Regions from separate parts of the Solibacillus isronensis genome, predicted to be linked through region 1. Evidence: predicted binding sites of a transcription regulator. Region 1 holds the regulator's gene; the other holds the start of a gene.

What was found. The regulator LexA, encoded in region 1, represses DNA repair genes until DNA is damaged. The targets are predictions, from matches to a motif close to CGAACATATGTTCG.
Region 2: the regulator LexA is predicted to act here: its motif matches at 1,517-1,530, upstream of parE (DNA topoisomerase IV subunit B).

What each region holds. Positions count from the first base shown of each region.
Region 1 covers NZ_JAMBOC010000001.1:382,160-398,794, reverse strand. The annotation lists gene M3166_RS01905 (EAL domain-containing protein) at 1-1,556, shown strand, start outside; gene M3166_RS01900 (alpha/beta hydrolase) at 1,580-2,227, opposite strand; gene M3166_RS01895 (DNA helicase) at 2,241-2,804, opposite strand; gene tkt (transketolase) at 3,036-5,030, opposite strand; gene M3166_RS01885 (DUF896 domain-containing protein) at 5,170-5,406, opposite strand; gene M3166_RS01880 (YneB family resolvase-like protein) at 5,471-6,127, opposite strand; gene yneA (cell division suppressor protein YneA) at 6,114-6,461, opposite strand; gene lexA (transcriptional repressor LexA) at 6,622-7,245, shown strand; gene M3166_RS01865 (gamma-glutamyl-gamma-aminobutyrate hydrolase family protein) at 7,329-8,024, opposite strand; gene M3166_RS01860 (5' nucleotidase, NT5C type) at 8,140-8,685, opposite strand; gene M3166_RS01855 (DNA alkylation repair protein) at 8,765-9,472, opposite strand; gene M3166_RS01850 (gamma-type small acid-soluble spore protein) at 9,729-10,274, shown strand; gene glnA (type I glutamate--ammonia ligase) at 10,396-11,730, opposite strand; gene M3166_RS01840 (MerR family transcriptional regulator) at 11,793-12,173, opposite strand; gene M3166_RS01835 (aminotransferase class I/II-fold pyridoxal phosphate-dependent enzyme) at 12,336-13,583, opposite strand; gene M3166_RS01830 (trimeric intracellular cation channel family protein) at 13,701-14,309, shown strand; gene M3166_RS01825 (rhodanese-like domain-containing protein) at 14,360-14,662, opposite strand; gene hfq (RNA chaperone Hfq) at 14,742-14,966, opposite strand; gene miaA (tRNA (adenosine(37)-N6)-dimethylallyltransferase MiaA) at 15,044-15,952, opposite strand; gene M3166_RS01810 (alpha/beta fold hydrolase) at 15,945-16,635, opposite strand, start outside.
Region 2 covers NZ_JAMBOC010000001.1:1,014,207-1,030,841, forward strand. The annotation lists gene parE (DNA topoisomerase IV subunit B) at 1-1,495, opposite strand, end outside; gene plsY (glycerol-3-phosphate 1-O-acyltransferase PlsY) at 1,799-2,401, shown strand; gene M3166_RS05180 (HesB/YadR/YfhF family protein) at 2,512-2,802, shown strand; gene M3166_RS05185 (YczE/YyaS/YitT family protein) at 2,949-3,575, shown strand; gene M3166_RS05190 (ABC transporter ATP-binding protein) at 3,701-4,471, shown strand; gene metA (homoserine O-acetyltransferase MetA) at 4,522-5,463, opposite strand; SAM riboswitch class I at 5,617-5,724, opposite strand; gene M3166_RS05200 (nucleoside-diphosphate sugar epimerase) at 5,797-6,540, opposite strand; gene M3166_RS05205 (AAA domain-containing protein) at 6,556-10,302, opposite strand; gene M3166_RS05210 (acyl-CoA thioesterase) at 10,424-10,849, opposite strand; gene M3166_RS05215 (hypothetical protein) at 11,021-11,218, opposite strand; gene M3166_RS05220 (YczE/YyaS/YitT family protein) at 11,608-12,267, opposite strand; gene M3166_RS05225 (LysR family transcriptional regulator) at 12,363-13,241, shown strand; gene M3166_RS05230 (STAS domain-containing protein) at 13,697-14,032, opposite strand; gene M3166_RS05235 (hypothetical protein) at 14,729-14,896, shown strand; gene M3166_RS05240 (DUF6944 family repetitive protein) at 14,934-15,566, opposite strand; gene M3166_RS05245 (GNAT family N-acetyltransferase) at 16,239-16,403, opposite strand; gene M3166_RS05250 (AraC family transcriptional regulator) at 16,614-16,635, shown strand, end outside.

The sequences.
Region 1 (16,635 bases):
CACCTAACACTAGCCTGAATTCAAACGCAGTTTATTTAAAAGACTTTGCTCCCAAAGATCACCATATAGATCTTTTTAAACATTGGCATCTTAATTTTGTTCAAGGTTCATGGACAAAGCCTATTTTAACTCCTCAAAATGAAGTAAGCGGCATTTTGACCCTGTTCAATCAGGATCCAACAGAATTAAAGCAAATAGATATTAATTACTTAAATCGATTGGCCTTACTGATCCAATTAGCAATTAAGTATGCTGAACAAAAAATTGAGCTTAGCAGACTCGCCTTTTTTGATGTTGAAACAAATTTACCAAACCTGCATTATTTCAAATCTGAATTATCAGAATGGATCAATGTTGGCAACTCGGGATTAGTCGCAATTCTACATCCTACTGAATTTAATAAGGTCGTTGATTTATACGGAAGAAACGCTGGAGCCGACTTACTCCGTCAAGTGGCGGATCGTATGCAAATATATTTTCCGGAAAGTGATTCACTGATTTCACGCTTTTCAAATTCGCTTATTTTCGGAAAAGTTGACGAAAACGATTGCTTCCTTGCCTATAATCAGCAGCTTGAATCGATAACACAATTGCCATATATTATCGATGGTAAAGAAATCTATATTACATTAAAGATCGGTTATACAGTCTTCAATGAGTCGATGACAGTCGAGCAGAGCATTCATCAGGCAGATATCGCCTTATCCAATGCACAGAAGCGTACTGGGACGAGCTATGCAGTATATGAAGATAATAGTACGAAACAATTGACGGAAGAAATGGATATCCTCAATCAATTGGCTTATGGGCTTCAACATGAAGAATTTGAAGTTTATTTGCAGCCTAAAATTAACTTTCAGACAATCGAAGTGGAAGGTTTTGAAGCATTATCTCGTTGGAATTCGAGCAAACTTGGTTTCATTTCACCGGTAAAATATATCCCAATCGCTGAACAAACGGGAAAAATTAAAGCCATTGATTTACTAAACTTTAAACAGATCCTTATCTGGCTACAAAATCGTATAAATGAGAATAAAAAGATTTTACCGATTGCACTCAATATTTCGCCGGACCATTTTTACGATCCGGATTTCCTGCAAAATATAAGGGATATATTTTACCAATATAATGTCCCACCGTATTATATAAAGCTGGAAGTAACGGAAAGCATTGAGTTGGTGGATTTTAAAAAAGCAAAAGAGATTCTAAATCAACTAAGACTTATGGGCATTGAATGTTCAATCGACGATTTTGGTATCGGCTTTTCTTCATTAAGCTATTTACCGCAGTTGCCCTTTTCTGAAATCAAAATTGACCGCAGCTTTATCAGCGCTATGGATGAACCCGGGATGTATGCAATCGTACAAACGATTATCCAATTGGCGAAAAATATTCAAATGCGCCCCATTGCCGAAGGGATTGAAACAGAAGAACAACTGGCAATGCTTCAACAACTTGGCTGTCCTGCTGGTCAAGGCTATTATTTCTATAAACCGATGTCTATTACCGAAGCAGAACAATTGCTGGACACGAAAAAAACAGCTGACGGGAAGTAAATCACCTTCCGTCAGCTGTTTTCTTAGTTTATAGTGTTCGGTAAATCTTTCGATAAGAATACGATTAAATCATGTAGATTTTGCTCGCTCACTCCATGACCTACCGGATAGGTTCTGAATGTAACGTCCGTGTCATAGTCATTGAAGAAACGAACGGCATGCTCTGCCCATTCAATCGGAAAATCATAATCATATTCCCCGTGAGAAATAAAGATTTTAGATTTATCCATCGTTTTTTTACTATATTCAAGCGCAACGAATTCCGGTAAATAACCGCTTAATGCTGCTGTTCCACGAATGGCATTGCCCATCACCATCGCAAGTGACTGTGCCATCGCTGCCCCTTGGTTGAAGCCAACAACATAAATTTGCTGTTCATCCAAATTGAATTCCCAAATAGCTTCTTTAATAAATAATTCTATACCTTTCAGCACTTTATCGAAAATGGCACGATTCGGCTTACCCTCTTCTTCAAATGTATAAAATGCATAGCCCGGACGATGTTTAATCGGTCCTTGCAAACTAAAAATATGACAATTTGTTGAAAACGAATCAACAAGTTGTATTAAATCATTTTCATCGCTCCCTAATCCATGCAGCAAGAAAATCGCAGGTTGCTTATCTGCATCTACTTTAGGTGCTTTGTGTAAATAAATAAATGGTGTGTTCATTTTATATCTCCTTTTAAGAAAGCGTCATTTTATTGACAAGCTGGTCCGTGTAATAAGCCATGTAGCCATCCAGCAATTTGATTGTTTCCTCGATATCGCCTTCTGTTAAAATATTTGCATTTTTAGCACAGGCAACTGTCAAAAAATCAATACGGTATGCATGCTCCACGGATGCATAAGCATAATCGTAAATCACATCTTCATCCTCTACCTTTAATGCATCATATTGCTGATGGAATGCTTTCTTGTAATCGTCCATTTTCTCTCCGACACTGTGGCGGATTTGCATTTGCTGTGCCATTAATTCATTTTCGATATAAGGAACGGTTGGCACTTTTCCTGAACTGAATGTTTCCCGAACAAGATCTGTCCATGCCATTTTATTCTCCACATAATACGCAATATTTAACATTAATCGATCATAAAAATCAGTCGTTGACGTGGAGGAAGCTCTTTTTTCATCGATATTTTTTTGAAGCATTGTTTGGAATTTTTCAAGATCCGCTTTATTCGACAGGAAATAAAGTGTCTGTTCGATATATGTAGTAATTTCTTTTTGCTTATTTTCTGCTGTCATGATTCATCCACATCCTTCATCTGATACTTCCATATTTCTTTATTATCGTACCATTCCTTCAGTAAAATCGCACGTTATCCTATTATCTGTATGGGCCTATTGTATCTGAATTCAGCTCTTTTTGCCAAAGCTTTTTTCTTGTCACCTATACAATAAGTCGGGCTTCCGATTGATTTAGAAATAAAAAAATGCCACTTGCCATAGTAGACAAGTGACATTTTGAGCTTCGAATTAAAGTGCTTTTACTTTCGCAACTACATTTTCTACTGTGAAGCCGTATTCTTTTAACACAATTTTCTCTGGAGCCGATGCACCAAATTTATCGATTGCCAATACATCGCCTTCAAAGCCAACATATTTATGCCAGCCAAGTGATGCACCCATTTCAATTGCTAAACGCTTCGTCACAGCTTTTGGTAATACAGATTCTTTGTATTCCTTGGACTGTTTTTCAAAGCGGTCCATTGATGGCATTGATACAACAGATGCATCAATTCCTTCTGCAAGTAGTGCCTTTTTAGCTTCTACTGCCAAGCCAACTTCAGAACCTGTTGCAATTAACAGGGCATCCGGTGTTTCTTTAGATGAAGCTGAAACGACATAAGCACCTTTTTCAACACCATCGTATACTGTCTCTGTCGCAAGATCCAATACCGGCAAGTTTTGACGAGATAATACTAATACAGTTGGCGTTGATTTGCTCTCTACAGCTAATTTCCATGCAGCTACAGATTCATTTGCATCTGCAGGACGGATAACAGAAAGATTCGGCATTGCACGTAATGATGCTAAATGCTCAACTGGCTCATGTGTAGGACCATCTTCCCCTACTGCAATTGAGTCATGTGTAAACACATATGTTACAGGTAATCCCATTAATGCAGATAAACGAATTGCTGGACGTACATAGTCAGAGAATACAAAGAAAGTACCGCCAAATACGTTTAAACCGCCATGTAATGCCATACCGTTCAGTGCAGCGCCCATTGCAAATTCACGAACACCAAACCAAATGTTACGGCCTTCCGGAGTTTCTGCAAAGAAATCGCCAGCGCCTTTAATAGTTGTCTTGTTTGATCCTGCCAAGTCAGCAGAACCACCGAAGAATGATGGTGTTGTTTTTGCAATTGCATTGATTGCATCACCAGATGATGAACGAGTAGCTACTGCAGTACCTGCTTCATATACAGGTAACTCAGATGCAAAGTTCTCCGGTAATTTGTTTTCCATTGCGTTTACAAATTGTGCAGCCAGTTCTGGATATTCGTTTTTGTAGCTTTCGAATAATTCATTCCATGCTGCTTCTGCTTGTACACCTTGTACTTCGCTAGCTGCTTTAAATGTATCATATACTTCAGTTGGAACGAAGAATGGCTCATGTTCCCAAGCGTATGCAGCTTTTGTTAAAGTAACTTCATCAAATCCTAGTGGCGCACCATGTGAATCTGCTTTACCAGATTTGTTAGGAGAACCAAAACCGATAACAGTTTTCACTTCGATTACAGTTGGGCCGCCAGTATTTTGTTTCGCTTTTTCAATAGCTGAATTAATTTCCACGATATCTGTACCGTCTGCAACTTTTAAATAGTTCCAGCCGTATGATTCGAAACGTTTTTGGATGTTTTCCGAGAATGACTTTTCTAAATCACCATCAAGTGAAATATCATTTGAATCATATAGTACAATTAATTTATCCAATTTTAAGTGACCTGCAAGAGAAATTGCTTCTGCAGCAACACCTTCCATTAAATCACCGTCACCGCATAGTGCAAATGTATAGTGGTCTACAATGTCTTTACCTGGCTTGTTGTATGTTGCTGACAAGTGACGTTCAGCCATAGCCATACCTACTGACATTGCAATACCTTGTCCTAATGGACCAGTTGTCGCTTCTACACCAACTGTATGACCATATTCAGGATGTCCCGGTGTTTTTGAATTCCATTGACGGAAGTTTTTGATTTCTTCCAACTCTAAACCGTAGCCACCTAGATGCAATAAACTATATAAAAGCATGGATCCATGTCCAGCTGATAATACAAAACGGTCGCGGTTATACCAATTAGGATTTTGAGGGTTATGGCGTAAATGCTTCGTCCACAATGTATAGGCCATAGGTGCAGCACCCATTGGTAAACCTGGGTGACCTGAATTTGCTTTTTCAATTGCGTCGATTGATAGTGTACGGATTGCGTTAATTGCTAACTGATCCATCTGTTGTGTCATTATGTGACATCCTTTCCTCGTACGATATTTATACATTTTATAGTGTAGACAAATTTTCACAAGAAAACAATAATTTCTAAAAACGTCCTATAAAATATGTCATACTTTATATTAAATGTGACATATTAATGAAATGTTATTAGTTTAAGAATTTCTTCTGTGATTTAATTTGTTTTAATTTTTCAGGTGTCACATCATTGCCTTCTTCATCAATTACTTTTACATGCTCGATTGTATCACGCATTGTAGTACGGAAAGTATCTAAATATTCTTTGCGCAGCGCTGTACGTTCCTTCGCCTGCTCTTCCGTCAATTTACCTTCTCTCGCTAATTTAGAAAGCTCGTTAATGCGAGCTAATTTTTCTTTTGATAACATTTGAATCTCACCTTTCTTCCTACCTACTACAAAGGTATAAAAAAAACGACTTGAAAACAAGTGTTTACTCTTCAAGTCGCTCCATATATTCAATATATCTTCTATGTACGGTCGCTTTACTGATAGAAATGCCCAAGCCAGACAAAGTCGTAGCAATTTCTGCAAAGGTTAAGCCTTTCTGACGCAGTTGAACAATTTCTTCGACAGGCACTTCTTTTCGTTCACGCCCTTCAATATTACCGCGGTTTTTTAAATTATTTTGCGGCTGGTAGCCATTTTCTACAGCGCGGCGCATTCCCCGGCGGATTTTTGCATTATGCATACGGCGCTGATACTCTTCGACAATCGCTAAAATTTCGAGCAGCATTGTATCCATTTCGTTTAATACGACAGGACCTGCATCATTCAATGTATATACTGTCGCTTCATATTTTTGCAGGAGGTGCAGCACTGCCATACGGGCATTCCCTCGCCCTAAACGGGTTTCATCCTGTACAAATAATGCTTTAATACCGTACTCTTTCATGTAGTCAAGCATGTCGAGTAATCCGTCTCGATCGACATCATATCCACTATGCTGGTCCATGAAAATCTCCACATCTTTATAGCCGAATGATTTTGCGTATTTTGTCAGCTCCTCCTGCTGACGCACTAGCGATGTTTCTTGTGTATTTTTATCCGTACTGACACGGCAATAGATTACTGCTTTAGTTTTTATCATTGTTCCCTCTCGCTACTTTAATCAATTGCATATCGGAGGATTCATTCAGCTGAGCTATGTATTGTGAATCTTTTTCTACAGGCACAACCAATACTTGTCCAAAAACAACTTTTTCATCCAGCATTCCGTTTTCCTTTTTTACTTCATTGATCCAATCATGCTTAGCCATTTTACCACGATATTGTTCTGCCAACGACCATAAAGTATCGCCATGCTCTATGCTTACGTGTTCGTATAATTCAATTTTATCATCCTGCATCATGAATAAAGCAATCATAAGTACAGAGAATAGTAGAAACATTGATGTGAAGCCATTTAATTTAACTCTTTTCATTTGAAAAACCCTCTTTCGAATGTATGTTCGGAATGTTTGTTCTCATAATAATACGAACGTATGTTTTTGTCAACCGTTTTTTCGAACTTATGTTTGCATTCATGTTCGCATACTGCTATACTTACTTTAAGAAAAATAGCATGATAAAGAGGTGAGTTAGTTGACACAAAAAATTTCAAAGCGGCAGCAAGCTATTCTAACTTTTATAAAAGAGGAAGTTCGTGCTAAAGGCTATCCGCCATCAGTTCGCGAAATTGGAGAAGCAGTAGGTTTAGCTTCCAGTTCAACTGTCCACGGGCATTTAGCTCGTTTAGAAAGTAAAGGGCTTATCCGCCGTGATCCTACAAAGCCGCGTGCCATTGAAATATTGGATCAGGAAGAGATGAATATCGCAAAACAAGGTGTCATTCATGTTCCGCTGATCGGTAAAGTTACAGCTGGTCTGCCTATTTCTGCAATCGAGGATATCCAGGAATATTTCCCGTTGCCGGATGCTTACGGCTCACCGGAAGAGGAATTATTTATGCTTGAGATTATGGGAGAATCCATGATTGAAGCCGGGATTTTAAATGGGGATTATGTGATCGTTAAAAAAACGTCTACTGCGAACAATGGAGAGATTGTCGTAGCAATGACGGAAGACGATGAAGCAACTGTTAAGCGCTTTTACAAAGAAAAAACCCATTTCCGTTTACAGCCTGAAAATAGCTCAATGGAGCCAATCATTGTCAACCAAGTTTCTATTTTAGGTAAAGTGGTCGGCCTCTATCGAAATATCCATTAATCATCAACTTGCCATTCTAATAGAATCGGCAAGTTTTTTATTTACAAAATAAAAAGCTCAGCCGCGAACGACTAAGCCTTTCGTTATTTATTGCATGCTTCTACAAAACTATTAAATAAGCGCTGTGCATAAACATCACCGTTCGGAGCCAATTCTTCCGGATGCCATTGCACCGCGACACAATATGGATGCGATTCATGTTCAATCCCTTCAATGATGCCGTCCTTAGCAAGTGCCGAAACAACGAGCCCTTTCCCCAGCTTTCCAACCGATTGATGATGAAATGTATTTACACGGAATGAGTCTTCTTTAAAAATCTCTTTAAATTTAGGTGTCTTTACTTCAACGGTATGTGCCAGTTCCCCTCGCTTTGAAGGCTGTTTATGTAAAATTGTGTTCGCTACTTGTGATGGTATATCCTGAATTATCTTCCCCCCGAATGCGACATTCATAATCTGTTGTCCGCGGCAAATACCGAGAACAGGCATTTGTCTTTTATAGGCTTCATTCATCAATAAAAGATCGCTGTCATCACGTTTCCGTACAACACTTCCGATATGACGGTGCGGTTCTTCATTAAACAACAATGGATCTATATCCGCTCCACCAATTAATACGAGGCCATCAATTAGATCTAATAACTCATTTACGTTTTCTTCTGTAGCATTCGGTATACAAATCGGTATACCTCCCGCTTGTTCAATTGAAATTAAATACGTGTTATTAATATCCAACTTCTTGTCAAAATCATACATTGTTAATCCAATAATCGGTTTCATTCTTTTTATCCCCTTATAATTTATAGATAATTCCAATAATTTAAATTATACTATTGCGTTATACGAAATGACTACAAAAATAAAAAAGGATTGCAGAATCGCAACCCTTTACTTATTAAACACTTTCCATTTGTTTTATAAAATACTGTTTAATTTCTTTCCAGTTATGAACACGCATGAAACCTTCTTCTGATCGATTGTACGGCATCGAATACAATATACCTGTCCCTTTGAATGCTGCGAGTTGGCGTGGGCTGTCATCAATTAAATAATCGGTATGTATTACCGCTTTATTTCCGCAAAACACAATGTTCTGTGTTTTAATAAAGGGTAAATGCTCCATTAACCAGTCGTATTTCGCTGTAAATGAACCCGGTACATCCATTGCAGCTGTCGCAATAAAAATTTCATAATGTTCCTGCAACTCTTGAATGACTTTAATCGCATCTTCATCCAGTACTTTTAAATCTCTGAAATAGTCAGGCTCATTTAATATTGCAAATAATTTCTTCGCATCTTCTCGAGGCAAATCGCGCTGTGTCGTCAGAAGAAACTCTTCATCTGTAAAATTTGTTCCGAAATTTTCGTTATATGTCACACGTAATTTCGAATAAAAATCAGCTAGTACCTGGTCCATATCGATAGCAATACTTTTTTTCATGTAATAAGCCTCCTTGAAATTCCCATAATTTTAGTTTATACAATTGTATTGTGAAAAAACAAGGTATAACTCTTTACAATTAACAACGTACATATTTACGTTTAAAACCGATTCGCCCTTTTTCCACCTGTTTTTCAATTTCCTCATAAGCATGAAGCAAACCCGGTTTTTTCCCTTCCCGTTTCGTTTCAATTGGTCCGATCTCATTTGCAATTTGCACTGCCTCATCATGTAAAGGTTTAAATGAAACACCGACTGTCATGACAAAATTGTTCATCGCCACCTGTGTGCGCTGCGGTGCTTGACGGATATTTTGTTTTACATACTCGAGCATGTCCATTAACTTTTCCTTTGAAAATTCCTCATCTTTACGATTGCCGAGAAGCCAGCAGTAGCAATGCCACCCTGCCGACATTTTCAGATCCTTACCACTGGCAATCCACTTATCGCTTACTTCTTGCGCAATATCAGATTCCGCCAGAGTTACTGCCACAACATAATCCGAAATCATATAGAAATAGGCCTGTTCCATCCAGCGGTCATAATCTTCCTCAGTCATTGCATTCGGATCCGCAATAATTCCTGCGAAATACATAGCATCATAGTTGCCTGTAGCATAGAGCTGTTCGGCCAGTTCCTGGTCTATTTTTATTTGTTTTACAAACGGTTTCATCGAGCCAATCGTTACACCGAACAACGGCTCCTTAGCCCCATTGGACATATAAATCTTTTTTGTACGCTCTTTCCCAAGTGCTTCTAACTCTTGCATCATTGTATCGAGTTTCATAATTTCCTCCTTTTTATTATTATTTTTGTCTTATACTATTATATGATTTAATCGCAAACATACCTAGCGTTCTTCTCAATAAGCTTGCTGGTAAATATTTCATTTAAAACAGTATTTACGGGATATATACGGCGACATACACTCAAGCTTCAGTGTCCTTTTATTGTTGCCCTGTACTTTAATAAAAAAATTGGCAAATTATTTAACCGAATAATAAAACAACCTCTGAACAGAATAATCTCAGGAGGTGATATTGATGTCAAAAAATAAAAACAACATCAATAATAAAAACGTCGAATTCGGTATGGAAACGGACGTTAATCAAGTAAAACAGCAAAACCAAAAAGCTGAAGCTAAAAAGCAACAATCTTCCGGTTTGTTTGCAAACAGCGGTTTACAAAAGCAATCAAGTTCCTTGAATGCTGAATTCGGGATGGAAACTAACGTAAACCAAGTGAAGCAGCAAAACCAGCAAGCTGAAGCCAAAAAGCAACAAACTTCTGGATTGTTCGCGAATAATGGTTTACAGAAAAACTTCTCTTCCATGAACGCCGAATTTGGCATGGAAACAGATGTTAACCAAGTAAAACAGCAAAACCAGCAGGCCGAAGCCAAAAAGCAACAATCTTCCGGTTTGTTCGCAAACAGCGGTTTACAGAAGAAGCTTTCTTCAATGAGCGCTGAGTTTGGCATGGAAACAGATGTTAACCAAGTGAAACAGCAAAACCAGCAGGCCGAAGCTAAAAAACAACAAGCATCGGGTCAATTTGGTAAGAACAAATTCCAAAACGGCAATAAATAAAAAATATTGAACCGGCAATTTTTATTGCCGGTTTTTTAGTTCAAAATTATATTGGTTATAATTTTAAATAATATGTATACATATAAAAAAAACGCTGGAATTTTAACTCCAGCGCTTTCTCTTAGTACATCTTCATATATTGGTCGCGTTCCCACTGATGGACAGTAGAACGGTACATGTCGAATTCGATTTCTTTAGCTTCTTTAAAGTTAGCATAGATGTGGTTGCCTAATGCTCGTTGAACAACTTCATCTTTTGCAAGTAAGTTTAAAGCGTCGTCTAAAGCTGCAGGCAGGTTATCAATGCCGTTTGCTTTACGCTCTTCTTCGCTCATTACATAAATGTTGCGGTTAATTGCTGGTGGTGGCGTTGATTTTTTACGAATCCCTTCCAGACCAGCCTCTAAAATTACTGCCATCGCCAAATATGGGTTAGCTGATGGATCGACCGAACGAACTTCTACACGTGTTGAAACTCCGCGAGAAGAAGGAATACGAATTAAAGGTGAACGATTTTGTGCAGACCATGCTACGTAACAAGGTGCTTCATAACCTGGTACTAAACGTTTATAAGAGTTTACTGTCGGGTTTGTAATTGCAGTAAAGCCTTGAACATGATTAAGTACGCCTGCCATGAATTGCATCGCTGTTTCAGAAAGACCTAATTCAGTAGACTCATCAAAAAAGGCGTTTTCTTTTCCTTTAAATAACGAAACATTGAAGTGCATTCCTGATCCGGCTTCACCGAATAAAGGTTTTGGCATGAATGTTGCGTGTAAACCGTGTTTACGTGCAATTGTTTTAACAACTAATTTAAATGTTTGGATATTGTCGCAAGCTGTAATTGCATCCGCATATTTAAAGTCAATTTCATGTTGTCCCGGTGCAACCTCATGGTGAGATGCTTCAATTTCAAAGCCCATTTCTTCTAGTTCTAATACGATATCACGACGGCAGTTTTCACCTAAATCTGTCGGTGCTAAGTCGAAATAACCCCCGTGGTCATTAACTTCCAAGCTTGGCTCGCCTTTTGCATCCAGTTTAAATAAGAAAAATTCCGGTTCTGGCCCTAAGTTGAAATCTGTGAATCCTAGCTCTTCCATTTCCTTTAATACACGTTTCAGGTTGTTACGTGGATCTCCTGCAAATGGTGTACCGTTCGGATTGTAAATATCACAGATGAAACGTGCTACTTTCCCTTTTTCAGCAGTCCATGGGAAAATCATAAATGAATCATAATCAGGATATAAGTACATATCTGATTCTTCAATACGCACAAAACCTTCGATTGATGAACCATCAAACATCATTTTATTGTCCAATGCTTTATCTAGTTGGCTTACAGGAATTTCTACGTTTTTAATTGTTCCTAAAATATCTGTAAACTGTAAACGAATGAATTTTACTTGCTGTTCTTCTACTAGACGTTTAATATCGTCTTTTGTATATTTGCCCACTAAATTCCACACTCCTAAATTTGTTCAGTACCGATTTTACTCGATCTTTTATAATTTACACACTATTGGTAAAAGCGTGATAAATCCCCTTGTCGAATAGATGTTTTTTGCATGCGCTGTGCTTGGCGCATTTCTTCACGTAAAATTTTTCGTAAGTCCGAATCTGAAATTTCTTTGCTCGCTTGTTGGGCGGCCGGATCATTTTTCAAAGCAAACACTTTTTTGATACCTGCCATATTAATACCCTGCTCAAGCATATCTTTGATTTCAAGTAAAGTATCGACATCATTTAAAGAAAACATCCGTCGATTTCCTTCTGTCCGGTGCGGCTGAATTAAATCATGCTCTTCATAATAACGGATTTGTCTTGCTGTCAGATCCGTTAGTTGCATGACGATACTTATCGATAATAGTGGCATTGAACGTCGAATTTCACTACTCATTTAATTCACCTCCCTTATCGCTATATTACGACTTGTTATTTACAATGTCAAATGTATGTCAGAAAAACTCACATAACTTATGTAAATGAGCAAATAGTTGACAGAATAAAGCGAATTTTATGCACAACAAAAATCGTCCAATAAATGGACGATTTCTAGAAACTATTTTAGTTTTTGGACAGCAGAACAAATGGCATATTTTACATGTTCATATGTTAAACCGCCTTGGATAAATGCGGTGTAGGGAGGGCGAATCGGACCGTCTGCTGTTAATTCAATACTTGATCCTTGAACAAATGTACCTGCCGCCATAATAACATCATCCTCATAACCAGGCATATAGGCAGGCTCCGGCGCAAAGTGAGCGTTAATAGGTGAAGCAGCTTGAATTTCACGACAGAATGCCACCATTTGTTCAGCCGTTTGGAAAGAGACTGACTGAATGAGATCTGTGCGAACATCCGTGTAATGCGGGGATGTCGTCATACCGATTTCTTCAAGCATAGCCGATGTAAAAATTGCACCTTTTAAACTTTGTGCAACAATATGCGGTGCCATGAAGAAGCCCTGATAAAAATCTGCTAACGTATTTAATGAAGCCCCTGCCTCCGCACCGATTCCCGGTGACGTCATACGATATGCACATTTTTCCACTAAATCCGCGCGACCTGCAATATATCCGCCAATTTTTGCAAAGCCCCCACCCGGATTTTTGATTAATGAACCGGCCATTAAGTCAACACCAACTTCTGTCGGCTCAAGCAACTCTACAAATTCACCGTAACAGTTATCAACAAAAATAACGGTGTTTGGTGCAATTACCCGTATTTTTTCAACCATTTCAGCAATTTGTTCAATCGTAAATGATGGGCGCGTCGCATAGCCTTTTGACCGCTGAATTGCAATCATTTTCGTATTTCCGTTTACTGCCTGTTTTACACCTTCCCAATCAATTTCCTTATTATCGATTAAATCTACATGGGAATAGCCAATTTTATAGTCCTTCAGGGAACCTGTATCCTTTTCGCCCCCGTCAACGATTGACTGAAGTGTGTCATAAGGCTTACCTGTAATATAGAGCAATTCATCACCAGGACGTAATACACCGAATAAACTTAATGTGATTGCATGTGTACCTGAAATGATTTGAGGACGTACGATAGCTGCCTCTGACCCGAAAGTTTGCGCATATACACGCTCTAAATTATCACGGCCTTCATCATCATAGCCATACCCTGTTGAAGGATGCAAATGAAAGTCGCTTACTTGATTTTCTCGAAAAGCTGCCAGCACCTTTTGCTGATTATAAAACGCACGTTCATCCACTTCCTGATGATAAGTGCGGACTTTTTCTTCCACTTTTGCTGCAAGCGTTAATGTTTCAGCTGTTAATATTGATTGAAATGCCATTTTTACTACTCCATTCTGTTCAAACTGTATCCATTATACATGAAAAAAAATAGTTTTGACGAATGTTTGAAAAACTGCTATCGTCATGGTCGAAAGGACATTAAGGGAGAGATGTTTATGGCGTGGGATGTATTTAGTTTGATCGGAACGGTTGCCTTTGCCATTTCCGGGGCAATTGTGGCAATGGAAGAAGAGTATGATTTATTTGGGGTGTACATATTAGGTATCGTTACAGCTTTTGGCGGCGGGGCTATCCGTAATATATTAATCGGTCTGCCGGTTTCGACATTATGGAACCAGGAGCTTATGTTTCAATTCGCGCTTCTTGCGATTACGGTGTTCTTTTTAATTCCGCATCATTTATTTAAACAGTGGAGTCGATGGGGATACGTTACCGACGCAATCGGATTATCCGCCTTTGCCATTCAAGGTGCAATGCATGCTGTCCACCTGGAGTTACCGATTGTAGCAGTAATTGTAGCTGCCGTTTTAACAGGTGCAGGCGGTGGGGTGGTTCGGGACTTGCTTGCCGGTAGAAGACCCATTATACTGCGTCACGAAATTTATGCCGTTTGGGCGGCCAGTGCAGGTTTCTTAATCGGCCTTGAAATTTTTAAGGGGGATTTGTTTTTATACTTTTTATTTGTTTCCATTACTGTCCTGCGGATATGTTCATACACTAAAGGCTGGAGCCTCCCATCAAAGAAAATTTATTATACAAAGTAGGATAACTAAAGGGAGTGCCGAATCAATCGGCACTCCCTTTCTTTTGGAAATTATTTAAATTCTAATTCTCCATCATAGGCCATCATTCCGCCATCTAAATTCGTTACATCAAAACCTTGCTCTGCCAGATATTCGCATGCATTAGCACTGCGTACGCCGCCTTTACATACGACGATATAGGATTTTGAATTATCCAGTTCATTAGTACGTTCAGGGATTGAGCCAAGTGGAATATGTACAGCACCTGGAATCATTCCGTGTTCCACTTCAAAATCTTCACGAACATCGATTACATTTAAATCTTCATTTGCATCGAGTAAGTTGATCAGTTCATCTGTTGTCATCGTTTTCATCAAAAATCCTCCAATACTTATAGCATCTTAGTCATTATAATCAATCAGACCAAAATTCGCTACAAGTTTGGCTGTGTTGTTACTCTTCTTCCGATAAAGCTACATTTTTTGACGGTACAAAAGTAGAAATTGCATGCTTGTAAATAAGCTGCTGTTTTCCTTCCGACTCCAATAATACGGTAAAATTATCATATGATTTTATAAGTCCTTTTAATTGGAAGCCATTTAACAAAAATACCGTTACAAAAACATTATTTTTACGTAAATTGTTTAAAAAAGTATCTTGCAAATTAATCGATTTCATCGTCGTTCAATCTCCCTTACCATAAAATACATGCAATAGTTACCTATTCGTTATTCGGACAAAGTTTCCCTTTAATTTTAATGATTTTCAAATAAACTTTTTATTTTACTCCAATCATTTCCGATCCACGCAATATCCATTTTGTTTCGGAAATAGGTAAGCTGGCGTTTTGCATAGCGTCTGGAATTTTGTTTAATCTGTTCCACTGCTTCATCAAGTGAAACCAGTCCATCGAAATGGGCATACAATTCTTTATAGCCGATTGCTTTAATCGCCTGAACATCACGTATCCCAGCATCGTATAGCGCCCTAACTTCTTCAACAAGACCTGCTTCCACCATCAAATCCACACGTAAATTAATTCTTTCATATAACTTTTCACGGTCCATATCCAACCCGATGATTAAGTGGTTATATAGCGGAATATCCCCTCGATTGAATTGCTCTTCCGCTCGAGAAACCCCTGCAAGTTCTGCCATTTCCAGTGCCCGAATAACACGTCTTGTATTATTCGGATGAATCGACGCTGCAGCTGCGGGGTCCATTTGCACAAGTTTTGCATGCATCGCTTCAGGACCTAAAACTTCAAGTTCTTTATAATAGTTTTCGCGTGCTGCTTCATCAACTTCCTGTTTGGCAAATTGAAAATCATACAAGACAGATTGTACATATAGCCCCGTTCCGCCAACAATAATCGGCATTTTACCTCGCGCATGAATCTCTTCAATTTTCCCGCGAACAAGCTGCTGATATTCCGCAACCGAAAACCCTTCCGTCGGTTCTTTAATGTCGAGCAAATGATGCGGAACACCTTCCATTTCGGCTTCTGTAATTTTGGCCGTTCCAATATCCATATGACGATAGATCTGCATGGAATCTCCGTTTATTATTTCGCCGTCAATCTCTTTTGCCAAGCGGACACTTAGCGCTGTTTTTCCTGATGCTGTAGGACCGATAATGGCCACGACATCGATTTTATTATTCATCTTTTAACCACCGTACAATTATTTCTCTTACTTGTTCTTTCTTTTTTTCATTTAGAATTTCATGACGCATCCTTTCAAATATATGCACCTTCACATGTTCCACACCGGCACGTGCAAGCAGTTTCCCTACTCGAAACGCTCCTTCTGCTTCAGGTCCGGCGATCGGATCATATGTCCCGTTTACAACGAGTATTTTTAAATCAGAGCGGATGCGCGCATTTGCATATTCATCCTCCATCTTAAGCATGCCTCCTGTTAAATCAACGAAAAATTGATTCGTCGGAATCACACCGCAAAATGGATCATCGATATATTTTTGCACTTCTTCTTCATCGGTAGTAAGCCAGTCAAAATTTGTTTTTGCATCTTTAATTTTTCGGTTAAAACTGCTAAAACTAAGATCATTCATGAGATCACTTTGGATTTGTGCTCCCTGCAGCTTTACCAGCTGCTTCGCGATAATATGCCCTGCCTTATGAAGCAATGTCGGTGATCCCGATCCCGATAAAATCAGCCGTTCAATTTTATCGCTATGCTGTTGAATAAAGCGGCGTGCTATGAACGACCCCATACTGTGGCCGAATAAAATAGGCAGTTCCGTTGTTTCTTTCTTTAAAAAGGAAAGCACTTCTACAACATCATCAACAACAAGTTCAAAACCTTTTTCAGGTCCGAAATAGCCG
Region 2 (16,635 bases), 630 kb from region 1:
CAACTTTATCGTAAGCGGCATCTTCCACCGAGAAATCTGCACCGACACCTGCACCGATCGTATGGATAATCGTCGCAATTTCTTCATTTTTCATAATATCCTGCAGCTTTGCCTTTTCAGTATTGATAACTTTACCGCGCAATGGCAAAATCGCCTGGAATGTACGGTCACGACCTTGCTTCGCCGAACCGCCCGCTGAATCACCCTCTACAAGGTATAATTCATTTCTTGAAGCATTTTTCGACTGTGCAGGTGTCAACTTACCAGACAGAAGCGTACTCGATTTTTTCTTTTTCCCGTTACGGGCATCATCACGTGCTTTACGCGCTGCTTCACGCACTTGTTGGGCGCGAATTGCTTTACGCACTAAAGAAGCCGACAGCTCGGCATTTTCTTCAAGCACATACATTAATTGCTCTGAAACAACGGTATCAACGGCAGAGCGTGCTTCAGATGTACCAAGCTTCCCTTTTGTCTGACCTTCGAATTGCAGCAGATTTTCAGGAATACGTACAGAAACAATTGCTGTCAGACCTTCACGAATATCAGTGCCTTCCAGGTTTTTATCTTTTTCTTTCAGTAATCCGATTTTGCGGGCGTATTCATTAAACACACGTGTCAACGCTGTTTTAGCGCCGGTTTCATGTGTACCGCCATCACGTGTACGGACATTGTTAACGAATGACAAAATCGTTTCGGAATAGCCGTCATTAAATTGCAGTGCGAACTCCACTTCAATTTCCTGAATGCTACCTTCAACATATTTAACCGGATGTAATACATCTTTTTCTTCGTTTAAGTATGTGACGAATGCTTCAATACCGCTTTCATAATAGAAAATTTCATTTTTTCCTTCTCCGCGGTCATCGATTAGTTCAATTTTTAATCCTTTTAATAAAAACGCAGATTCACGTAAGCGTTCTGCCAATGTATCATAATTATATTTAACGACTGAAAAAATCGTTGGATCCGGCAGGAAATGTACAAGTGTTCCTGTTTCCTTCGTTTTTCCGATCATATCAAGCGATGTAGCCGGTTTCCCGCCTTGTTCAAAGCGCTGGCGATAAACTTGGCCATCACGATAAATTGTTACTTCCAAAAATGTTGATAAGGCGTTTACAACTGATGAACCTACACCATGTAAACCGCCACTTGTTTTATAACCGCCTTGTCCAAACTTTCCGCCTGCATGAAGGACGGTGAAAATAATTTCAGGGGTTGGTTTACCCATTTTATGCATACCTGTTGGCATACCACGACCATGGTCACGCACGCTAATACTGTTATCTTCATGAATCTTCACGATGATATGATTTCCATATCCAGCAAGCGCTTCATCCACTGCATTGTCTACAATTTCATACACTAAGTGGTGAAGACCTCGACTATCTGTAGAACCAATATACATCCCTGGTCTTTTGCGTACGGCTTCTAAACCTTCTAATACTTGAATGGCATCTTCATTATACGAAATACCGGCTTGGTTTTTTACCAAATGTAATCCCCTCCAAAAATACAAACAAACGTTCTATTTACTACCTAATCGTACGCTCAAATATGCATGATGTCAATGTTTAAAGGTACTGATTTAGGCTTTGCAAAGATTAATTGTATCATCAAAAACGAACGTTTAAAAGCATATCCTTCAGTAGCAAACAATAAAATGTAACTTTTTCCCTGTTTTTTACGATGAACGAAAAAATAATACCTCTTTCCTTCTATTAAAAAACATTGTAAAATATTCAATACATACTATTAGTACCAAGTAGTAATTCTGAATTCGAAAGGAGCACAACACTTGATCAACGCATTAATTATTATTTGTGCTTATTTAATCGGTTCCATTCCATCTGCTTTATGGATTGGCAAAATTTTTTACAAAACGGATATTCGACAACAAGGCAGCGGCAATTTAGGAACGACTAATACATTTAGAGTATTAGGCAAAAAACCGGGCATCGCCGTATTGCTTATTGATATATTGAAAGGAACGGCTGCGGTATTGCTACCGTTATTGCCATTTTTCGCAGACAGCACTGTCCATCCTTTAATCTTAGGTGTCATCGCGGCTGCTGGCCATATGTTCCCGATTTTCGCTAGTTTCCGCGGAGGAAAAGCAGTTGCTACGAGCGGCGGTGTTATTTTAGGCTATAATTTACCGTTATTTTTAATTTTAATCATTGTATTTGTCATCGCCTTAAAGTTAACGAAAATGGTCAGCTTATCATCTATGATTGTATCCGCTGCAGCGGTTATTTATGTAATTGGTCATTGGATGATAACAGGAGAATATGCATTATTCATTTTGGTTGTCGTTCTGGCAGGCTTCATTTTTTACCGTCACCGTGAAAATATTAAGCGGATTAAAGCCGGTACTGAACCGAAAATTAAAGGATTTTAAACGATTGACTGAAAGGGTTTCCTTTCAGTCTTTTTTTGTACTTAAAATTCAGAACGCGAGCTTTGTAAGTTTTTTTTATTTACTGCATAATGGCAGTAGAGGTGAAATATATGGAAATCAAACTATCAGAAAAAGCACTCAATTGGTTTAAACAAGAGATGGAAGTAGAAAAAGGCGATTTTATTCGCTTTTATGCAAGGTATGGAGGTTCTTCACCTTTTCATGAAGGGTTTTCGTTAGGGATGACACGGGAGCAGCCGCATGAAATAGGTATTGAAACGGTTGTGGAAGATATTCATTACTACATCGAAAAATCCGATGAATGGTTTTTTAATGAACATCATTTAGTTGTAGATGTCGCCGATTCATCCGATGAATTAACTTATTCGTACGAAAAATAAAGGCCCTATTTCCGCTTCCTAATACAAACAATTTGCCGCTCAAAAAGTTCAAATGTTTCGAATTTATTGTAAATCCATTTTTGCCGATTCAATCGTTATAATGAGTAAGGATTATATCGAGGATTGATGAGGGATTACATGTGAAAGTGAAACAGGAATTTTATTGGCGCTGCGTATTTTTTATTGCAGGCATCATTGTTTTATCATTAGGCGTCGCATTGACGATCAAAGGACAAATACTTGGCGTTGGGTCATGGGATGTCCTTCATATCGGATTACAAAAAAACTTGGGATTAACGGTCGGTATGTGGTCGATTATTTTAGGTTTGCTCATTCTGGCTGTTGATACGTTTTTCACAAAAAGATTGCCAAAAGCAGGGACTTATTTGGACATGTTCCTGACAGGGATTTTTATTGATATATTTTTGTTAGTATTACCGGATGCGAATACACTGTTAGAACAAACATTGGCGTTTGTTGTTGGCGTTGTTCTGCTCGGCTTCGGCTGCGGGATGTATATGGTCGCAAACCTCGGTGTAGGACCTCGTGATACATTAATGCTGCTGTTGGTGCATCGCCTCGGCTGGAGTGTCAACCGTGCACGGACGACAATGGAAGTAACGGTTGCTGTATTAGGTTTTGTATTGGGCGGACCAGTCGGAGTCGGTACTGTATTTATGGCGTTCGGCTTAGGGCCTGTCGTACAATGGGCACTCAAATGGAACGGAAAGTTGTTCCACCGCGCAGCAGGTGTCGAAAGTGTTGTTATATAAATAATGAGGAGAGCAAGCATTATGCGTTTGCTTTCTTTTTTTTACATTTAAATTGTTACAATTTTCAAAAAATACTTTCACGACAATGAAAAAAGGTGCATAGTAGTAAGTGGAGGTGTTTTTAAATGATACATATTGAAAATATCCATTTATATCGCAATGACAAAAAGATTTTAAATGATTTAAGCTGGCATGTTCAAAAGGGACAGCATTGGGCTATTTTAGGGTTAAACGGCTCCGGCAAAACGACGTTGCTGAAAGTTATTAACGGCTATATTTGGCCAAATGAAGGTAAGGTCCAAGTACTGGGTGAAACATATGGCAAGACGTATATACCGAAACTGCGGACGCGGATCGGCTGGGTCAGCAATGCGATGATCGATAACTTCAACTGGCAGGATAATGCAATTGAAATCGTGCTCAGCGGAAAATTCGGTGCCCTTCGCCTTTTCAATGATGTGACGGAAGAAGAAATTGACCATGCGGTTTCTATTATGAAGCATTTTCACTGTGACCATTTAGCAAATAAATCATTCGAGCATTTGTCTCAAGGTGAACGGCAGCGTGTTCAAATAGCAAGGGCCATTATGGCGGATCCGGAAATTTTAATATTGGATGAGCCATGTGGCGGTCTGGACTTAATCGAACGGGAAAACTTGCTGCAAACAATAGAACAGATTGCACAAGCAGAAAACGGCCCTACCCTAATTTACGTGACGCATCATGTAGAAGAAATACTTCCTTGTTTTAGCCATGTACTTTTAATGAAAGACGGAAAAAATGTCGAAGCCAATGCACGCGAAGTTGTTTTAACAGACGAATTATTAAGCGATTTCTTCGGGCGGGAAATTAGTTTGCAGATTGAACGCGAACGTGCCTGGGTCGCAATTAAATAAAACGAACCAGCAGGAGTCCATCTCTTGCTGGTTCGTTTCATTTATAAGCATTAAATATGATATTCAATATTTTCATCGACGTAATGCCATTCATACGGCGTTTCTTGGTATACGTAGTAGTTCAGCCAGTTGTAGAACAACAGATGCGAATGGGCACGCCAAACATTTTTCGGTGCCTGCAACGGGTCGTTATTCGGGAAATAGTTGATCGGAATTTCCGTATTGTCCGGATCTTTCTCAATATCGCGGAAATACTCATCCGATAAGGTCGTTGCATCATATTCCAGATGCCCTGTAATCATAATATGTTTATTGTTTTTCGATTGCACGATAAACACGCCTGCATCATCCGAATAGCTTAATAGTCGCAAGTCAGGGTGTGCTCGCACTTCATCAATTGAAACCGACGTGTGGCGTGAATGAGGTGCCACATACTCATCACTGAATCCCCGCACTAAATCTACTGTTAAATCCGTAATCACATGGGAATAAACACCGGAGCATTTCTTCGGCAATTCGAATTTTCCGATGCCAAAATGATGATACAATGCAGCTTGGGCGCCCCAACATATATACATAATCGAAGTGACATGTTCATCTGCCCAGTCCATAACATGCGTAATCTCATTCCAGTAGCCAACATCTTCAAAATCCATTTTCTCTACTGGCGCTCCTGTAATAATGAGCCCATCAAAGCGACGGTGCTTCACTTGGTCGAACGTCCGGTAAAAAGTATCTAAATGCGATTTGGAAACATTTTTTGATTCGTATGTAGCCGTGTTTAAAAATGTCACATCCACCTGTAATGGTGTATTACCGAGTAAGCGCAGCAACTGCAGTTCGGTTTTCTCTTTTTCAGGCATTAAATTAAACACTAAAATATTTAACGGTCGAATTTGTTGTGTTTTCGCACGGTCTTCCTCCATGACGAAAATCTTCTCTTTTCTAAGCAGCTCACCCGCCGGTAAATGTTTCGGAATATTAATCGGCATTCCACTTTCCCCCTCATAAACTTTTTCAATAAACTTTTAATAATCTGTGGTATTCAGGCAATGCATTGTTTTACGAGCGAAACGAACCGTTCCGGAACAATAAAAAAGCCCCTCTCATTCCAGCAAAACAGAATTGAGAGGGGCTTCTACCCGTTCTTATCTGCCAAGGTCAACACCTTGCTGGAAGTAGCACCTTTCTAGTTAAACTAGAGGTTGCTGAAGCATCATCGGGCCAAGTCCCTCCGCTTCTCTTGATAAGTCTATTAAATTGTCATTAGTGTATCATGTACTTTGTAATTTTGCAATAATTCCAAAAATATTATTTCACGCATACTAAAGCTGCTCTTTTTCTATAGTAAATAAGATTGTCTCCAGCCGTTCATCCCATACACGTGTCAATGTATTGTATACCCGCACAAAATGCCTGTTTTCCTTTTGATCAAACAGTAAAAAACATAGGACCGGTATATCATTAATCTGGATCGATTCCGTCGAAACAACACTCGTTATATAGTGCGGTACTTCATCTTCCGCCACCGGTTGTTCGGAAAGTTGCTGTTGTATGAAATCAATCAGCACGCTCTCTTCAATTGCTTCGATTTCTTCTGTTTCGATTGTCGGGAAAGGCTCCGGAAACTCTTCCAAATCCGCAAATTCCTCCAGGTCACCCTCCAATGGCTGCTCATGGATCGGGCTGTATTGAATAAAATAACTTGTTTCTTCAAGTTCCTCTTCAAAAATGCCCGATTCCAGCTGAGCCTTACCCTTTGCAGTTAGTGCAAATTCCTCTTCCTTCACAATCATACCCAGTCGTAACATTTTATTCGTCAAATCATGAATAAATAACGGTTCCACCAATAAAATTTCGGCTAATAACTCCACATTTTTCAGCTTCGCCTTCTCAAATGAAATGAGCATCATCTTCATTAAAATATCCATGGCATTACGCATTACCGGATGATATTTCACTTCCAATGTGTGAATCGGAATGGCGTATTGCATTTGCTTTTTGATTTCAATGGACGGATTTTGGATGAGTTCTTTCTGCAGCTGTATAACTGTACTTTGTAAATCCATTCAATCCCCCTGTTTCTACACAGCAAAATAGCCGTCTTGCTCTTTTACTGTCGTTAATACATGGGCATACATATCCCGTGTTTTCGCGCTCTTTGGACGCTTTGTAAACATTTCGGTACTGCCAATCATTATGAGCAGTTCCCGTGCGCGGGATAATGCAACATTCAGGCGTCGGTAATCTTTCGCAAACCCGATTTCTCCGCGTTCATTGTCATGATTCCGCACCATGCTGACGATAATCACATCCATCTCCATCCCCTGGAATTTATCGACGGATCCTGTACGGATGTGTAAATGCGGTACACTGATTTCCTGTTCGATCAGACGATTAATACGTTTCACCTGCTCCGCGTAGAATGAAATAACGCCAACCGATTTTAATGCGTCTTGTGGAATCAGCCCTTGTGCTTTCGCTTGTCCCGTTGCGGCATTTAATTCAAGAAGCTGCTGTTTAATCTGTTCCAGCTCAGCTAAATTGAATAAACTCGAGCCTTCCTTCATACGCTCTTCAAAATACGGCTTGGCATTCGGAATATCAAGCCATAGTAAATGGTGATTTCGTGTAACCTTTGAAGTTTCAAGGAAATGATCGCGTACGGCATCCGAATCCTCTAACCCACACTGCAGCTGTTCGGATTCATTTTCGTAAAACGGTGTGATAGTTGACATAATATTTTTATGCATTCGATATTGAAGGGCGAGCATCGTTTTATTTTGTGACGGCAAATTGTTATAAAGACGCTCAAACAATGATTCTTCCAGTAACTTTTCAAGCTCTCGTTTTTCTTCAAATGTTGTACTTTCCTTCACAACTTGCTCCAATGTCTCTTCAAATGTCGCATCGCCTACAAGCGGAGGCAACTGGTGATGGTCCCCAACTAAAATGATCTTTGCGCCCTTTAACATCGGCAGTAACAGTTCCGGTGGTGTTGCTTTCGAAACTTCATCAATAATCACGACATCAAATGTCGGATAGTTGTCCATAAACTCTTTATTTGCCGATGCAACACAAGTTGTCCCGATCACATTGGCATGTTTCACATACAATTTGCGGATTTCGTCCAAGTCATGGGCATTGGCGTTTTTCAGTAAACCGTACCATTCGTTTTGAAGTTCTGCCGTCACCGGAAGCAAACTGATTTTCAATTCAAGCATCTCGATCTTTTCTGTAAGAAGCCCGATCTTTTCGTTTACTTCAATGATCGCCTGCTCAGGGTTCAGTTTTGTCAGCTGTTCAAGTTCTGTCCGGCGTTTTTCAAGCTGGATGCCTTCGCTGTTGATCCCTTTAAAGCGAACTGTTAACTGTTCGACAGTCTCAGTACCAAGGGCTATCTGTTCATTTAAAACTGCCAGCTCCTCCGCTTTTTTATCCAGTTGAAGCTCCACTTTTTCACGGTTTTGGCGCTGTGTTTCAGTTTTCATCTGATCCAGTTCATTTGTTGCGAGCAGTTCTTCCAGCTCGTCCGTGGAATGGTTCAACGTAATCGATGGATCAATTTTTTCATTGATCGCATCCATTTGGGATTTTACCGTAGTTGCCTCTTCTTCCAGCTGCTGAAGATGCTGTGCTTTCACATCATTTTGCTCTTTAAACTGAAGAATGATTTCCTCTTTCAGCTTTTCGAAAATAAGCACGGTTTCACGGATCGCATCCATATATTTATTGTTCAGCTGCTCGATATATTGCATGCGCAAATGAACACCCTGAATGGAGCGGGTTCCGTTTTGAGCATTTACGCGACGGTCCCGAAAAGCGATACTAAGCTTCGTCAAAAACTCCTGAATTTCTTCAAGCGTATAATGATGGCCCATATCCAGCCTGTCCGGTGTTACATGAATACCTAACGCCGTTTCACTGTAATGCAATGCCTTTTCCAGACGTTCCTTCACATCTTTAATCGGTTTATACTGCTCCATTTGCGGCTGAATTCGATCAAGCGCTGTAAGTAAACGGTCCATTGCATAGTTCCGGCGAATATTGTATTCACTCATGAACTCCTCAATTTCATACACTTTTTTCAAAGAGGCAATTTTATCAATGAGCAAATCATACTGTGACGTTTCGTTGGTCTTTTCAATTTTCGTTTTAACAGCATTAAATCGCTGCTGGAATTGATCAAGTTGCGCTTTATAATGACTTTGCGTAAGTTGCTGCTGGAAGTTTTCTCTCGCCTCTTTTAACTGTTGTGCTTGTTCTGTCAATTGCTCGACAGTTAATCCGTCTTTTACTTGCTGTTCAAAATTTGCAACGGTTTCGGCTACTGTGCTCTGCGTTGCCTGCAGTTTCTCCAGCTTGCGTTCATTGTCTTCCAGTTCTTTTTTGCATTCAGTCAATTGTTTTTTTAATGCCAGAATCTTTTCAGCCAGAATATGCAATTCTGCTTTTGCCGCTTCTTTTTGTTCAATTTGAAGTTCAAGCTCTTTTTGTTTCTGTTCAAGCGCAGCAATTTCATTTTGAGCCTCATTGATCTCATTATTTAAAAGCTGCTCTTTTCGTTCATGCAGCGAAATTTCATGGCCGATTGCTTCAAATGTCTGCTCCTGCCAATACGTTGCAACATTTTCCTCAATAAACCTTTTCCCTTCTTCTTCTATGCTTTCTGTACGACCGTAACGCAAAATCCGGATATCTTTGTTCGATAAAAGTCGGCTTAATGCATTGTCTACCGCTAAGTTTGATTGCGAAGCAACGAGTGTTTTCAAACCTGCTTTTGCATTTTGATAGCAAATTTCCGAAATTACCGTCGTTTTACCAGTACCGGGCGGACCTTGAATAACATACAGATCTTCGGAACTCATCGCCCCTTCGACTGCCTGCTGTTGGTAAGGATTCAGCCGGTTATGAAAATTAAGAGGAACCGTTTTTCTGCGCTCGGCAATGACCGGCTTATCTTCAAATAGTATCGTTTCGAGGTTCGCATTTGCGGCCAATCCTTCTTTTAAACGTTCAAACCCTTTTAAAAGCCGCTTTAACTGTGATTTCGTCGCAGCATTGGAAAATTCGATGTCTTCCGATTGGAACTGCAGCTCATTTCTCCGCGCCAAATTGCTGTAATATGGTTTTAACGCAATTTCAACGGTATTCTCGTTCCGGCGGATTTTGGCAACATCCCCGATTTCCTGCACATAGCCGCGCAAACGCGCACTTAGGCCATCCAGCTGTTTCCACTGCTTTTTATCGAGGTTGTTGATGCGAACTGTCATATGAGAAAAATCGGCATCAAACGTGACACTTGAAAAACGGGCATGAATATCTTCAATGTCCGCATTTTTGTTTAAAACTTTTAAATAGCCTTCCCAGCTGCTGATTCTCTTATTGACATAATCAAAACGTTCCTGTGCAATCGGCAGTTCATCAATGGCCTTTAGAAACGGATCCTGGTATGTATGGCCACTAATACGGGATGCAACGAAGTGGATTTTCATTGTGGCGCGGCGATTTGTGACAACCGGTGTCCCTTTGCCGCGTGTTCGAAAGCTTTTTGCCACAAGACCGTTTTTCCGGTCAAATACACAGTCCATAATGACAACGCGTTCTTCAAATTTATTTTTTAATTTTACGTTTTTATCATTATCGAAAAAGATGCTCAAATGCGTTTGCTCTGCATCGACCGATACTTTTTCAATCGCGACAATGAAATATTGCTGTAAATTAAAAAAGGCGTGTTCATCTGGAACATGCTCCTTCATCGCTTCACGTGCCGTATTCGTCAATAAAATATGACAGCGGGTTTGAATATTCGCGATTGTTTTTGGTGCCATGAACACACCTCCCTCATAGATTTTTTATATACAGTTCCGTTTAGTCGTATATGATTATAACAATATTCGTCAGTTCGTTAAAGAAAAAATGCCCTGTTATCAATTTAACAGGACATGTCGATTAACTTTGAATTTTCGCAACTTCCGCATATTTGGCATCCCAAGCAGCATCAATCTTCTTCAATGCGACCGGACGGAAGTTTTCCTTTTTCACTAAAATATGCTGAGACTTCGCCGTTACTGCAACGGTACCGTCTTCATGCAGAATTTCATAGCCGTATGTAGTGCGCAGCTTCGTATGTTCTTCAATCCATGTGCGAACTGTAGCCGTTTGACCATAGCGCATCGCCGCTTTATATTGAATCGAAAAATCCATAACAGGCGACAAATAGCCGTCTTCTTCAAGCTTCGCATAGTTAAATCCTAAATCCTTCACAATTTGCGTACGCCCGATTTCGCACCAAACGAGATAATTGGCATGATAAACGACACCCATCTGATCTGTCTCGGCATAGCGCACTTCTACTGTTGTTTCTGAAATATACATTCTCTTCACCTCTAGAGGTATTATAGCGCTAAAAGGCTTGAGTTGTAAGGGTTCTGAATCAATATTCTATTTTAAACAGGTTAAGTCATTAAGTGGAAATTTTAGAATACGATAATATTATGAATTTGTATAAATAAATTAACTATCCAAATAATATATTATTAAACTTTATTAATTGGGGTCCCCCCCCATCCCAGCTATCAATCCATATTCAAAATTGCCAAACATCAATCCAATAAAGACTGGTAAAGATGCAGCTATCCCTGCACAAAAGGCTTTTACCCAAGGAAATGGCCTTTTATTCATGCTTATTGCCTGTTTTAAAAGAGATAGGAATTTAGCAGATGCTGATTTATTTATTTCTCTCATAGGATGACTCCTTTTCTATAACGCTTAACTACGTAAAAATATACATGTAACATACTAACAGGTTGTAATATTTTCGAATCTTAATCCCTTCGTAAAGGCTCTATATTTTGACTACTAATAAATAGTAATTACCCATCCAACTCTTTATAAACCCATATTTTCATTATATTCCTGGATTGTTATGCACAACTAATTGTCTTTTTATAAGATTCAAGCATCAGTGTAAAATCTGATTGTTGGATTGGGGTTTGTAATGACAGTTAGAAGTAGGTTACTCAAAAAGGTTTTGGGTATAAACAAGTAAAAGCCAGGGAAATTCCCCGGCTTATTTTTATTATCAAAGTAAAAAAGATTTATTAGCAGCAGCAATCGTATTTACTTGAATAAATTTAGTTGTTTTTAAACACCCATTGTTTTAATGAGGGTTGAAGTTTGTGAAGCAAAACACCAACTATTTTCCCAATACCATAGGCAGCAATGAACGTACCTATACCAATAGCGCCAAATGATTGAATAAATAGTAAACAAATCACAAGTGAAAGTACGACATTTAGCATGTCACTTGTAATTTTTGCTTTACTGAATGGCATTTTCCAAGTGTTCGCAATGACATGCGTAAGTGAATCATATGGCATCGTCGGTAAATTCGCTGTGAAATATAACAGTAAAGCTAAGGCAACAATTATTAAGCTTATTGCTAAATACACAATAATAAGAACAATTGAAGTTGCTTCAGGTAAGCCTTTTGTTAACCAAATCGTGAAATCCATAAAAAAACCGAATAAAAAGGAAATAATTAATTGTATGAAAAAATTCTTCCAACGTATTTTTTTTAATATTATTGCTTGTAAAACTATAAAAACAAAATTAGCTAATACGGTTGTAATACCAACTGACAAAGGTGTAATTAAAGCAAATGCATAAGGTAAAGAGGTTACAGGAGAAACACCGATACCTGCCAAAATTGAAAATGTAGCACCAAGTGAAAGTAGAAATAAACCAATTATGTAAATGCTAATTCTTTTTGTAATTGTGATTGTATGATTCATATTTCCCCTCCTACAAATAGTATACTCCTTGAAATATTAACTGAAAAATATATAATAAATAATAAAGATATATATTTTATATATGAGGTGGTTAATTGGATTTACGTCAATTACGCTATTTTAAAGAAATAGTTGATCAGGGAAGCATTTCAAAGGCTGCCGAAGTATTACATATGGCACAGCCACCATTAAGTATGTTATTAAAACAAATTGAAACACGCTACGGTACACCATTAATTAAGCGATATCGTCAAAAATGGGAGATTACTGAAGCTGGAGAAATGCTATATAATCATGCAACTCATATGCTTAATCAAATGGCAATGTTTGACGTGAAAATGGATTATATGATGCAAGGGGAAGTGGGTCAATTACGTGTAGGGGTTTCTTCAAGCTGTATACATTTAATAGGAGATGTCATACGGCAATTTTCTCAAAGCTACCCTAAAGTAGAATTACAAATTTTCAAAGGGGATTCCGAAAAAATAGAACAAATGTTATTTAATAATGAAATAGATATAGCTGTTATTTTAGCACCGGAAAATAGTGAACAGTATGAAGAATTCTCCTTAACACCTAGTCCTTTTGCATTGGCTGTACCAAAGAAATGGTCCAATGAGATTGATCTAGATGTGGTATCGATACAAAACTTAATGAAGTTCCCGTTTATTTCGTTAGAAGCTATGGAAGGGTATTCGATGTTAGAAAATATTATATTTTATCTCAAAGAAAAGAACATTTCCTTAAATATTGTTGCTAAATGTAAAGATATTACGATTGCCCAGTATTTAGTCGCTAAAGAAGTAGGAATCAGTATATTACCTAAAATTCAACTAGGGTATGTGGATGGAATTTATTTTGTTGATTTACCTGAATTAGAAATTGCGATTCAACCGAAATTATTTTATAAGCAAGAAGCGACATTCTCCCCTATTTGCAGGAATTTTATTGCTTTATTTAAATCAAGTAATTAAAAAGGAGATCCTTTAGCTAAGAGTTGGTTGAATGAAAAAGGAATTGCTATTCGCACATCATTAGGCTTTGAAGAACATTAGCTAACAGTTCTCACGCCACCACCGCAATCTATTTTAATGATCTAGATGGTAACTACATTGAGTTGATTACTCCCATTCGACTAGATTTTTCAGAGGATTTCAAGAGGATGACATTGGAAAATGGTTAAAAAGATTAGAATTACAAAAGTTAATTTCTTTTTATCTAAGATGATGCGTTATATCGGCAAAGACTTTTAAAGCATACATAATAAACCAATCGTTCCTGAATAAAAGTTTGTGGGCATAACAAAAATCGGTAAACGTTGTTGTAGCAGCGTTTATCGATTTTATATTAGAATATTGTTTATACGGGATTTTATGCAAATCGCTGAAACGTTACTAAAGCAGCTTTTATAAGATCTGGACATGAGTAATTACACGCCTACACTAGTGACTTTTCTTATTTCAATATCCACAAACTGACTAAGGCCAGTGATATTAAACATTCTTGTCATTCTTTCAGATGGATTTATCAATTTTAGGGAAGTATTTCCTTTAATTACTTTCTTATAGAAGGCAACAAGTAAACCAAGACCACTACTATCCATATAAGTTACTTTTGAAAGATCTAATTCTATAATCAAGCCGTCTGACAAAACAATTAAATCTAGTTCATCTTTTAATATTGGTGCTGTATGACTATCGATTTCACCTTCAATAAATCCATGTATTAAATTTTCAATTTCCCGCTTTTGTAATCTTAAATTCATTTCTTTCCCTCCTTAATTCCTAATTATACTTGCCCGCCTTAAGAACTATTAAAACATTTTTATTCAGAATAAAAATGCGGAGTCCTTCGTCAAAACCCAACCATTTTTGCATTGAAATACGTAGGAATTTATGCAAAAATCTCTTATAGAAAAGAGCCTGTACTAATATTACTGCTTAAATAATGGTAACTACATATACCTAAACTATACCGTGTAATGCATTCTCTGACTATTCTATGCAATGCAAAAAAGCCCATAACCTTTTTACAAATTGCGGGCTTTAATTTATTTTTTTTGATTTAATAGATGCTATTTTACGTTTCTAGAAATATCCCTTCCAAAATCATCATAAGAAAAGGGATCTTATTCAAGAAAAACCCCCGATTGTTGAATATCATTATCTTCAATTGAATAAGTAAAAAAACAATAACAAATTCTCTACATCATGTTTTTTTGATTTTAGTGTTCCGTTTTTAACAGGTTTAACTGTTTTAATTTTAGTCACAACTCCTTTTGTCATCCCTACCTACATATGATTATCTTTGGTAGCATACGTTGTAATAGAGATTTTAGTGGAGGCATTTTCATGAAAAATAAAAATAAAAGTCAAGATATCAAAACCAATTAGCAATTCAGGCTGCCGAGCTAGCAATTGTTGGTGCAGCCATAACTACTTTAGGAGATACTATTGCAACTATGGCAGCAGTACTTGCATTAGAAGCAGAAAGGCAAGAACAAAATAATCAAAATGATACAAGTAAAAACGGTAATCAAGATATGCAGAAACAGATAGATTATTTAACCAGCGAAATAGAAAAACTTAAAAAGCAAGTAAATGGTTCGAACTCTCGTAGACTGAAGTAAGCCATATTAATTGGATAATGTTATATAAACATTCATCTTATTCGGTAGCCAATGCTGTAATAACAGCTCCCACCACTTGTATCCAAGCACCGACCGCATTCATTACTTCTCCTTCTTTTGTATCAGTATCCGCAAAAACCTCTATCACAGTCCCAATTAATTGAATGATATTACCGGTATTAGATATTGTTTCTAAAAGAGTTAATTTTCCTTCAGTATTAATGACGATTCCTAACCCTACTACTTGAAGAAGGCTACCCTGCTTTTCTAAAAGTTGACCTGATTGCTCATTTTTAGACAGTATTCCTGCTACAGTAGCTAAATTGCCTATAGCTTGAAGTTGATCGCCAACTTTATTTAATAAGGCGTCCTCGGTCTCTGATACGACCGCACTTCCTCCAGCTTCTAAAATATTCCCAATTAAATTAAAATCGGTTAGTGTTTGTTGAGTAAAAATATTTGAGGGTGTACTCGCTATTGCAGATAGTAATGACCCAATTGCTACAATCCAATTTCCTGCAATGGCAGTAATATTTGAGTTATTTTTATCAATTTTATTTGAGTTACTCTGTTTATTACGTTTATCGGGATAAATCATGTTATCCCATTTATTTAAAGAGTTATTTTGTTTTCCAGAAATATTACGGTGATTTGATTCAAAAGAGTTCATTATTTCTCTCCACCTACTATTCATTAGATAGGCACATCGCTAAATAGCTCGTGATGAGTTCCTTTATTATTTTGATAGGGCATACATCCCTATTCACTTTAAATACATACTCCACTATATGATTTTTTTAATGGGTTAGATGGACCTTTATAATGATATATGTATTTCTTACTGATCATAAGTAGTTCATAAAACATTTAGTGAAGATGTAATTAAAACCGTTGAACCTCTCTTAATTGAGGAATTCCAAGACGAAGGTTTGAAGGGAATTGTTAAAGATCATCTGAAAAGAAATTTAGAACACCTTAAAAATTAGATAAATAGATCATAATTTAATTTATTTAGGTTTCTTATTCCTCCCCAAACTGACTATATTTAGCTTCCTTTGGCAATCCCATCATCTGGCCCGATTTAAGGATAAAAGAATAACGAAAATAAAAAAGACGACCGTTGCCTCAACAATGGTCTTAAATATGTCATGTATGGGTGACGGTCTATACCTTGCGAAACGCTGGATATTACATCTTAAGAATGTTGTTCAACAATCTGGTCATTGGCTGAAGAAGGCACAATTTCTATTCAAGAATTGTGCCCTATAATGGAATATGAAGGGACTGAATACCATTTAATATTATCGTCAATAAACCTCTTCATTGTATCTGTACATGAACTCTAAGTTTCCAGGTTAGTAATTTTGCCGAATAGTAATGCATCATAATACTTATCCTCTATAAAATAGTGGTCTTTTAATCGTCCTTCTGATTCATACCCGTTCTTTTCAAGTATCCGTGCAGAGCCCATATTGGCATGCACTACAATAGCATATAGATATGCCAAATAACGAATCTACAGGATTTTTAGAGGAGTGCACCTATATTCTCTATTAATTACGGTAAATCTTGAAGTGTTTGATTTAATACAATTTTAAATACAATAATGCTTTTTTTAATTTAATTTCCAAATACAGCAATTTTGGAACAGTTTTCCACCAGCGCTTTGGTATACTGATTTTACTGTACGAATTACTTTACAGCTGGGGGAATTTAAATGGACACAAGAGAAACTTTAC